3 regions of the [Rhizobium] kunmingense genome follow, and region 3 is predicted to be linked to each of the others. Evidence: predicted binding sites of a transcription regulator. Region 3 holds the regulator's gene; each other region holds the start of a gene.

Region 1 (3,277 bases), 230 kb from region 3:
TGCCGCGGGGCCAATATCGACCACGTAGTCGGCGGTCAGAATGGCGTCCTCGTCATGTTCGACGACGATCACGGTATTGCCGATGTCGCGCAGGTGTTTCAGCGTTTCCAGCAGGCGGGCATTGTCGCGCTGGTGCAGGCCGATGGACGGTTCGTCGAGCACGTAAAGAACGCCGGTCAGGCCCGATCCGATCTGCGAAGCAAGCCGGATACGCTGGCTTTCACCACCCGACAGCGTGCCGGAATTGCGCGACAGGCTGAGGTAATCGAGGCCGACATCATTGAGGAACTGCAGGCGTTCGCGAATTTCCTTGAGGATACGGACGGCAATCTCGTTCTGCTTGGAATTGAGGTGCTCGGGAAGGGCCGAGAACCAGTCGCGCGCCACCTTGATCGACATTTCCGTCGTCTCGCCGATATGCAGCTTGTTGATCTTCACCGCCAAGGCTTCCGGCTTGAGGCGGTAACCGGCGCAGGCCGGGCAGGGGGCGGCCGACATGTAGCGCTCGATTTCCTCGCGCGCCCAGGCGCTGTCGGTTTCCTTCCAGCGGCGTTCGAGGTTCGGCACGATGCCCTCGAAATCCTTCGTCGTCTTGTAGGAGCGGGCACCGTCGGCGTAATGGAACTCGATCTTTTCCTGCGTGCCCTGAAGGATCGCGGTCTGTGCGCTCCTCGGAAGCGCGTCCCAGCGATCGGACAGCTTGAAGCCGAACACTTTTCCAAGGCCTTCGAGCGTCTGGTTGTAATAGGGCGACGAGGATTTCGCCCACGGGGCGATCGCGCCGTCGCGCAGGGTGCGGGCGGGTTCCGGCACGATCAGGTTCTCGTCGACCTTCTGCTGCGAACCGAGGCCATCGCAGGTCGGGCAGGCGCCGAACGGATTGTTGAAGGAAAACAGCCGTGGCTCAATTTCGGAGATGGTAAAACCGGAAACCGGGCAGGCAAATTTCTCGGAGAAGAGCACGCGCTCGTGGGTCTCGTTGAGCGACTTGTTGGCTGCGCCACCGGCGGCCGTCTCGGTGGGCGGCAGCGGCTTGTCGGCGAATTCGGCGACGGCGAGACCGTCGGCCAGTTTCAACGAGGTTTCGAGGCTGTCCGCCAGGCGCGCGCCGATATCGGAACGCACGACGAGACGGTCGACCACGACATCGATGTCGTGCTTGTATTTCTTGTCGAGCGCCGGGACATCGGCGATCTCGTAGAATTGGCCGTCGACCTTGACGCGCTGAAAGCCCTTCTTCATCAGGTCGGCGAGTTCCTTTTTATACTCGCCCTTGCGGCCGCGGATCAGCGGCGCAAGGATATAGAGACGCGTGCCTTCCTCGAAGGCAAGCACCCGGTCGACCATCTGGCTGACGGTCTGGCTTTCGATCGGCAGGCCGGTCGCCGGCGAATAGGGGACGCCGACGCGCGCGAAGAGAAGGCGCATGTAGTCGTAGATCTCGGTGACCGTGCCGACCGTCGAGCGCGGGTTGCGCGAGGTCGTCTTCTGCTCGATCGAGATTGCCGGCGACAGGCCCTCGATCTGGTCGACATCCGGCTTCTGCATCATTTCGAGGAACTGACGGGCATAGGCCGACAGGCTTTCCACATAACGGCGCTGGCCTTCCGCATAAATCGTGTCGAAGGCGAGCGACGACTTGCCCGAGCCGGACAGGCCGGTCATCACGATCAGCGAATTGCGGGGCAGGTCGAGATCGATGCCCTTCAGGTTGTGCTCGCGCGCACCACGTATGGAAATGGTCTTGAGTTCGCTCATCGTCATGCCTTTTGGGAGGCCCATATGGGGAGGATTTGAAGGCCCTTATGTAGTCATTGATCCGCGCCTGTCGAGGCGAAACTGCCACGATAGAACGAGGTTCCTGATCCGTTGACAGGAGTATAGGAATAAATTAGAACAAATAAAGAACAAAATTCAGGCGCCAGAAACTGTGGATGCGGGAAAACGGGAGGTCGCGTCCCCGCCGACCTATGGTCTATGGTGCGCGCATCGGTTTTTTGGCCGCGGTGGCGGCAGAGTAAGGTGAGAAGATTATGGCAGGAAGCGTCAACAAGGTCATCCTGATCGGCAACGTGGGAGCAGATCCCGAAATCCGTCGGACCCAGGATGGCCGCCCGATCGCCAACCTGCGGATCGCCACGTCGGAAACCTGGCGGGATCGCAATTCCGGCGAGCGCCGCGAAAAGACGGAATGGCACACGGTGGTCGTCTTCAACGAAGGTCTCTGCAAGGTCGTCGAACAGTATGTGAAGAAGGGCGCCAAGCTCTATATCGAAGGCGCGCTGCAGACCCGCAAGTGGCAGGACCAGACCGGCAATGATCGCTACTCGACGGAAATCGTGCTGCAAGGCTTCAATTCGACGCTGACCATGCTGGATGGTCGCGGCGAAGGCGGCGGCGATCGTGGCGGCCGCGGTGGTTCGAGTGACTTCGGCGGCGGCGGTGGCGACGATTTTGGCGGCGGCTATGGCGGCGGCAACGATTACGACCGTCCGCGCTCCGGTGGGCAGGGCGGCAATCCGAGCGGCGGGCAGGCTGGTCGCGGCGGACAGACTTCCGGCGGCAATTTCTCCCGCGACCTCGACGACGACATCCCGTTCTGATCGAGACCGTTCCACTTGACGAAAGGCGCCCGAGAGGCGCCTTTTTCATGTCCGCGATTTGACCGGGCTCTACGCCTTGGTCGTGGCTTCTAGCGTGGCGACCAGAACGTCGGACTGCGCAAGCAGGCCGACCATCTTGCCGTTTTCCGAAATGACAGGGAGATAGTGCAGCCCCTCTCCGGCAAACAACAGTATGGCATCGGCCAATGTGGCTGCGGGATCGATTGTCGTCACCGGCACCGTCATGATGTCCCTGACGACGGCATTGGGTGCCGTTGCTCCCTGTACGACGCGGCGCAGGCGATGACGGAGGCCGATCACCGGCCGCCCATCTGTCCAGTCCGATTTTTCGAGAAGATCCGATTGCGTGACGATGCCGATGACTTCGGCAACATCGTTGGTCACCGGAAGCGCTTTCAGGTGGCGGCTGCGCATGATGTCGTAGGCGCGAACAAGAGACGCATCCGGAGAAACCGCCACCACATCGCGGCTCATGATGTCGCCGCAGGTCAGACCGTTTGCGCGATTTCTATAAGAGCGGAGTTCGGTGAGGCGCAGGATGTGTTCGAGATCGTCGCGATCGATATCGAGAACCTGGTCATATTCTTTCAGCACCTGATCCAGATCGTCGGGGCGGAAGCCGATGCGCTGCAACGGCGCGGGATCGGTGGTCC
Region 2 (3,277 bases), 780 kb from region 3:
CCGAGCGGCATCAGCGCCATAAGCGCGATGACGATCGCAACGCCATAGGTCCCCCGCCCGCCCGAGAAAAACCGGGGTCGCGAAACCATTGCGGGCCTGCTGTCAGCGATGGATGACATGGATGATCCGGAAATGACGTTTCAAGAGCTACGCCCTGCATCGCCTTCGCGCAACGGCTGTTGCGAAAGCGGGCCTTTGGCGAGCCGTCACAGCAGCCCGGCCTCCGTCATCATGTCGGTCACGTCGGCATTGTTGAGCGTCGACGGCTCCACCTTCGGCGCATCGAGTTCGTTCAAGGGGATGAGCGCCGCGTTGGAAGCCTCGCCGTTACCGACCGCATATTCGAACGACGTTCCGTCCCGCAGGATCGCCTGACCTTCCTTGCCCGTCAGCCATTTGAGGAATGCCTGCGCCTGCTCCTTGTGCTGCGACGAGGCAAGGATGCCGCCGCCGGAGATCGACACGAAGGCGCCGGGGTCCTGGTTCCTGAAATAATGCAGGCCGACATTGTTGCTGTTTTCGCCGGTCTGCGCCTGATCGCCGAAATAATAGTAGTGATAGATCAGCGCCCCTTCGATCTGCCCGGCATTGACCGCCTTCATCGCAACCGAATTGCCGCGATAGGCGGTGAAATTGTCCTTCATCCCTTTCAGCCAAGAGGCCGTAACCTCCCTGCCCTTCAACTGCATGAGCGCGCCGACGATCGCCTGAAAATCCGCACCCGATGGCGATGCCGCCCATCGCCCCTGCCATTCCGGCTTGGCAAGATCGAGCATCGATTTCGGCAGATCGGCTTCCGAAAGCTTCGTCTTGTCATAGGCAAACACGGTGGAGCGCGCCGCAACCCCGATCCAGCGCCCGTCCGCCGGGCGGAACCCTTCGGGCACCTGATCCAGCGTTTGCTTGTCGACCGGTTCGAACAGACCCCTGCCATCGACCAGCGCCATGGCCGGCGAGTTTTCGGTGAGGAACACGTCGGCCGGGGAATTCGCCCCCTCCTGCACGATCTGGTTGGCGAATTCCATGTCGACGCCGTTGCGGATCGTCACGACGATGCCGGTCTCTTCGGTAAACGCCTGCGCCCATTCCCGCGTCAGCCCCTCGTGCTGCGCATTGTAGATCGTCAGGCTGTCGGCGATCTGCGCCAACGCCATGGATGGGCCGGTCAACGCGGAAACGGCAAGCGAAGCGCCTGCCAGAAGAACGGATGCGGTTTTCATGAAACTCTCCCACGCAACGACGCGATCCCTAATCGATAGCGAAAGCCGAGAGCGGCAGTCAAGTTTGTCGAAGCGGTGGAGAAGCACCGGCATGGGAGGCAAGCGGGTGCGAATCAGCTATTGCTCAGATGAACACATCGGGAACAAGCCTGCGGAATGTAATGTCTGTCGCCTACCTGGATAAACTCAACGATGCCCAGCGCCGGGCCGTGGAACATGGGTCGGACGTGCCGAATGGCGGCCCGGCGGGGCCTCTGCTCGTCATCGCCGGTGCCGGTTCCGGCAAGACCAACACCCTCGCCCATCGCGTCGCCCACCTGATCGTCTCCGGTGCCGATCCGCGCCGTATCCTGCTGATGACCTTCTCCCGCCGCGCCGCAAACGAAATGGGCCGTCGCGTGGAGCGCATCTGCCGGCAGGTGCTGGGTGAGAAAGCCGGCATCATGACCGATGCGCTTGCCTGGGCCGGCACCTTCCACGGCATCGGTTCGCGCCTGTTGCGCCTCTACGCCTACCAGATCGGCCTCGACCCGGATTTCACCATCCACGACCGGGAGGATTCCGCCGACCTGATGAACCTTGTGCGCCACGAACTCGGTTTTTCCAAGATGGAAAGCCGGTTTCCGACCAAGGGCACCTGCCTTGCCATTTATTCCCGTGCCGTCAATTCCGAGACCCCGCTCGACGAGGTGCTGAAGACCTCATTCCCCTGGTGCCAGGCCTGGGAAAAGCAGCTGCGCGAACTCTTTGCCTCCTATGTCGAGGCAAAGCAGGCCCAGAACGTGCTAGATTACGACGACCTGCTTCTCTACTGGGCGCAGATGATGAGCGAGCCGTCGATCGCCGAGGATGTCGGCGCCCGCTTCGATCACGTCATGGTCGACGAGTACCAGGACACCAACCGGCTGCAATCCTCCATCCTGATGGGCATGAAGCCGGGTGGGCGCGGCCTTACCGTCGTCGGCGACGACGCCCAATCGATCTATTCCTTCCGCGCCGCGACGATCCGCAACATCCTCGACTTCCCGAATACCTTCGATCCGCCGGCCAATATCGTCACGCTCGACCGCAATTACCGCTCGACGAGCACGATCCTCGCCGCCGCCAACGGCGTCATCGAGCTTGCCCGCGAGCGTTTCACCAAGAACCTGTGGACCGATCGCCAGTCGGAAGAACGCCCGCGCCTCGTCGCCGTCAAGGACGAGACGGAACAGGCGAATTACATCGTCGAGAAGGTGCTGGAGAACCGCGAAACCGGCATGACGCTGAAACAGCAGGCCGTGCTGTTTCGCGCCTCCCATCATTCCGGCCCGCTGGAAGTGGAACTCACCCGCCGCAACATCCCTTTCGTCAAATTCGGCGGCCTGAAATTTCTCGACAGCGCCCATGTGAAGGATCTGCTCGCAGCCCTGCGCTTCGCCCAGAACCCGCGTGACCGCGTGGCAGGCTTCCGGCTGATGCAGCTCATCCCCGGCGTCGGCCCGCAGACGGCCGGCAAGATCCTCGATGCGATCGCCACCGACCCCGAGCCGCTTGCAGCATTGCAGGAAATCCCCGCCCCGCCGCGCTCCGGCGCCGACTGGGCAGCCTTCGTCGAGATGCTCGCCGCAATCCGCAGGAACGAAGGCTGGCCGGCCGAAATCGGCACCGCCCGCGAATGGTACCAGCCGCATCTCGAACGCGTCCACGAGGATGCCGAGACCCGCAAGGCCGACCTGTTGCAGCTCGAACAGATCGCCTCGGGCTACGCGTCGCGCGAACGCTTTCTCACCGAACTGACGCTCGATCCGCCGGATGCGACGAGCGACCAGGCCGGCGTGCCGCTCTTGGACGAGGATTACATGATCCTCTCCACCATCCACTCGGCAAAGGGCCAGGAATGGCGCTCGGTCTTTCTATTGAACTGCGTCGACGGCTGCATTCCCTCCGATCTCGGCGTCGGCTCGACCGCCGAGATCGAGGAGGAACGCCGGCTGCTCTACGTTGCGATGACCCGCGCCAAGGATCATCTCCACATCATCACGCCGCAGCGTTTCTTCGTCCACGGCCAGCATGCC
Region 3 (3,277 bases):
TTTCCATCGCATTCTCAAGCCCGATGCCGCGCTTGCCAGCGATCGACGTGCGGTTCGCCTTGTCGAAGGAGGATTTGTAGACGAGGCCGACACCGAGCTTGTCGCAAAGTTCGACAAGCGTTCCGGCGATCATGAAGGCATGCTCGCGGCTTTCCATCTGGCAGGGCCCCGCAATCAGCGACAATCGTCCGGCATTGGAAAAGACGACCTTCTTCGTGCCCTCGCCGACGGAAACTTCTGATTTGGGGGAAACTGCCATTGTCTATTCCTCGAAGCCGAACATGACGCCCTGCCCGGCTGCCGGCTGCACGAGCACACGGCCATCCCGGCGGATGAATGCGACGTCATTAGCAGCAAGGATGATCTCTGTCACGGCCAGATCGGCGGAGCGAAAAATCAGAACCTTGCCATAAAACCCCGCAGCCGACGGATCGAATTGCAAGCCGAATTCATGGTCGAGCTGCCCTTCACCGAGAACCCGGACGCGGCCATTCTCGGCAGCAAACACCAGACCCGCCTCGGTTTCTTCCGCCTCCGCGCCAAGCACCTGGACAAGCAGCGGCACAGAGGATGAGGGATCGCGCGCCGCGAGCACCACCTCCTTGAGGCCGGTTACCGAATTCGCATGGATGCGTAAGTTGCCCATATCCTGAGGGAATGAAACCACACGCTGACAGGCGAAGGCAAAGAAATCCGGAGCCGCAGCATCCGCCGCAAAGGCGAGCCTGAAGCGGCCCTCCGCCTCATCACCATCCGGAGACTTTATGACGCGCGAAAATTCCAGCACCTCGCCCGCCGATACTCCGGCTGCGACAAAGCGTTGATCATCAGCCTCGGCATCATCACTGGCCACGACCAGCGCCGAAAGCCCCTGCCTCCCACGCTTCCCCCTGAATGCGACATCACGCGCCACGAAAACATTGCCGCGCTTGGCAGCTGCACCCGCCTTGCGCCGGTCCGCCAGCGCCAGCGGCTCCAGATAGATGCCGTCATCGAGGAAGACACAGGCGTTAGACGTCCCGAACGGATGCAGGGCATCGGGCGCCACCGTAAAGCCCAGCGCCGACAACCGGCCGCGCGCCGCAGCTAGATCGCAGACCGGCAATACGAGATGATCGATTTTCTTCGCAGTCACGCATGTCCCCCAGACATTTGTTAGCTGGAAGCTAGATTGGTCAGACAACCGACAAGCGCAAGTCCCTTTAAGCGGACAAATGGATCTGCCATTTCAGAAAGTTATGAAATCTCCACCCAAATTTAAGGACTTGCGGAACACATATGGAACATATAGTGTCCGTTCTGCATTTGTTTCAAAATCCGAAGGTGCGCATCCATGCTGACTCGCAAGCAACAGGAACTGCTTCTTTTCATCCACGAGCGGATGAAGGAGTCCGGCGTACCGCCTTCCTTCGATGAAATGAAGGATGCGCTCGACCTCGCATCCAAGTCGGGTATTCACCGCCTGATCACGGCGCTGGAAGAACGCGGCTTCATTCGCCGCCTGCCGAACAGGGCGCGCGCGCTCGAAGTCATCAAGCTGCCGGAAGCCTATGTGCCAAGCCTGCAGCCGAAGCGCGGCTTCTCCCCGAGCGTCATAGAGGGAAGCCTCGGCAAGCGTCCGGTCGAGCCCGCAGCACCTGCTCGATCCGCGCCGCTTGAGGATGCCACCTCCGCAAGCGTTCCGGTCATGGGCCGCATCGCCGCCGGCGTACCGATCTCGGCAATCCAGAACAACACCCACAATGTTTCCGTTCCGATCGAGATGATCGGCACCGGCGAACATTACGCGCTCGAGGTCAAGGGCGACTCTATGATCGAGGCCGGCATTCTCGACGGCGATACCGTGATCATTCGCAACGGCAGCACCGCCAATCCAGGCGACATCGTCGTGGCACTCGTCGATGACGAGGAAGCGACGTTGAAGCGTTTCCGCCGCAAGGGGGCATCGATCGCGCTCGAAGCGGCAAACCCGGCCTATGAGACCCGCATCTTCCCGCCCGATCGCGTCAAGGTGCAGGGCAAGCTGGTCGGCCTTATTCGCCGCTATCACTGAGACCGGGCTGACTGGTCTCCGCAGCATCACCAGACGGTGACATGGCCGTATTTGTTATGGGCACGCCGCCTGCGCGTCCGGTTGCGTCATTCGTTGCTGCGCCGGCGCTCGATGGCTGCGTGGCAAAACCGTTTGCCTCGATGGCGGCTGCAAGCCATCCGGGCAGGCTCGGGTCATATCGGTTCCCTCGCCAGTCATACTGGCGATGTATGGCCCACGGTCGTTGCGTGCCGGCAAATGACGGCGTGATTTTCCAGTTCCGGTGATCATCGATGCCATGAGCGCGGTCCGGCAGCGCGATTTCCAACGCACCGGTTTTCCTGAGCGTGGCGCCTGAAAGAAGCAGGGTACCGGATCGGCATTGATCGAAACGCGCCCTGGGAGCGATGACAAGATCAGCCACATCACAGGCCGCACCGACATAACGGCCATCGTCGAGCGCAATCACGAGCATCCCTTCCTCCGGTCCGGACTTCTGGTCCGACGCATTCGGCTCGCGCAGACCTCCGGCGTTGTCGCGAACGCGGTCCTCACCGATGCGCAGGCCGCACCAGGCCTTGGCCTCGCAGGAGAAACGAGGAGCCGTCAAGGAAGCCATGCGCCGGCGCGCAGCCGCCACGAGATCGTCCGCCAACCTCTCGTCGCCCGCCCCTTCAGGGGCAACAGTCGGAGATGGCGAAGGGTGAACCGTTTGCAACGCGGCAGCCGGGTCGAGCATGACAGGCTTGATCGGCTCAGGCAGACCAAGGGCCCTCGTCCACTGGTCGAAGACGAAGGCGGATGGGCGGGTGCGATTGACCGTCACAAGGCTCCGGTCGCGATAGGCAATGAGTGTACCGTCCTCCGAGACGAGAAGGGTGGATCCGGCATGTGAGCCGCCCTGAACAAACAGCACCAAGGCGGCGATCAGAAACGGCACGCCTGCGAGCCGAAGGCGGGTCCGCAGCAAGGCCAGCAACAACATGCCGGCCACGCCGAGCGGCAGAAACAACGCCTGCTGCTGGCCGACCAGGGCATCGCCGCGCCAACCGGCAACCGTGTGCGCGATCGCGATCACCCATTCCAGTCCCTTCGCCATCAGTGCGATAAAAGGCCCATCAAGCCCCAACGGCATCAAAAGCATGGCAACAAGCCCGGCCGGCATGACCATGAAACTGATGATCGGCATGGCGGCAAGATTGGCAGCAAGCCCATAGGTCGAAATCCGGTGAAAATGCTCGATCG

Evidence for each region. The regulator LexA, encoded in region 3, represses DNA repair genes until DNA is damaged. The targets are predictions, from matches to a motif close to TGTTCNNNNTGTGTTCNG.
Region 1: a site for LexA is predicted at 1,893-1,910, ahead of uvrA (excinuclease ABC subunit UvrA). Genes of this name have one in related genera too.
Region 2: a site for LexA is predicted at 1,349-1,366, ahead of AC0JZ4_RS09635 (ATP-dependent helicase). Genes of this name have one in related genera too.

The regions. Positions count from the first base shown of each region.
Region 1 covers NZ_CDRNXG010000001.1:3,062,592-3,065,868, reverse strand. Annotated here, with positions in the region: gene uvrA (excinuclease ABC subunit UvrA) at 1-1,758, opposite strand, end outside; gene AC0JZ4_RS14830 (single-stranded DNA-binding protein) at 2,034-2,603, shown strand; gene AC0JZ4_RS14825 (HPP family protein) at 2,673-3,277, opposite strand, start outside.
Region 2 covers NZ_CDRNXG010000001.1:2,053,092-2,056,368, reverse strand. Annotated here, with positions in the region: gene AC0JZ4_RS09645 (ABC transporter permease) at 1-89, opposite strand, end outside; gene AC0JZ4_RS09640 (iron ABC transporter substrate-binding protein) at 207-1,220, opposite strand; gene AC0JZ4_RS09635 (ATP-dependent helicase) at 1,382-3,277, shown strand, end outside.
Region 3 covers NZ_CDRNXG010000001.1:2,833,675-2,836,951, reverse strand. Annotated here, with positions in the region: gene kdsA (3-deoxy-8-phosphooctulonate synthase) at 1-259, opposite strand, end outside; gene AC0JZ4_RS13680 (VOC family protein) at 263-1,135, opposite strand; gene lexA (transcriptional repressor LexA) at 1,334-2,053, shown strand; gene AC0JZ4_RS13670 (ComEC/Rec2 family competence protein) at 2,034-3,277, opposite strand, start outside.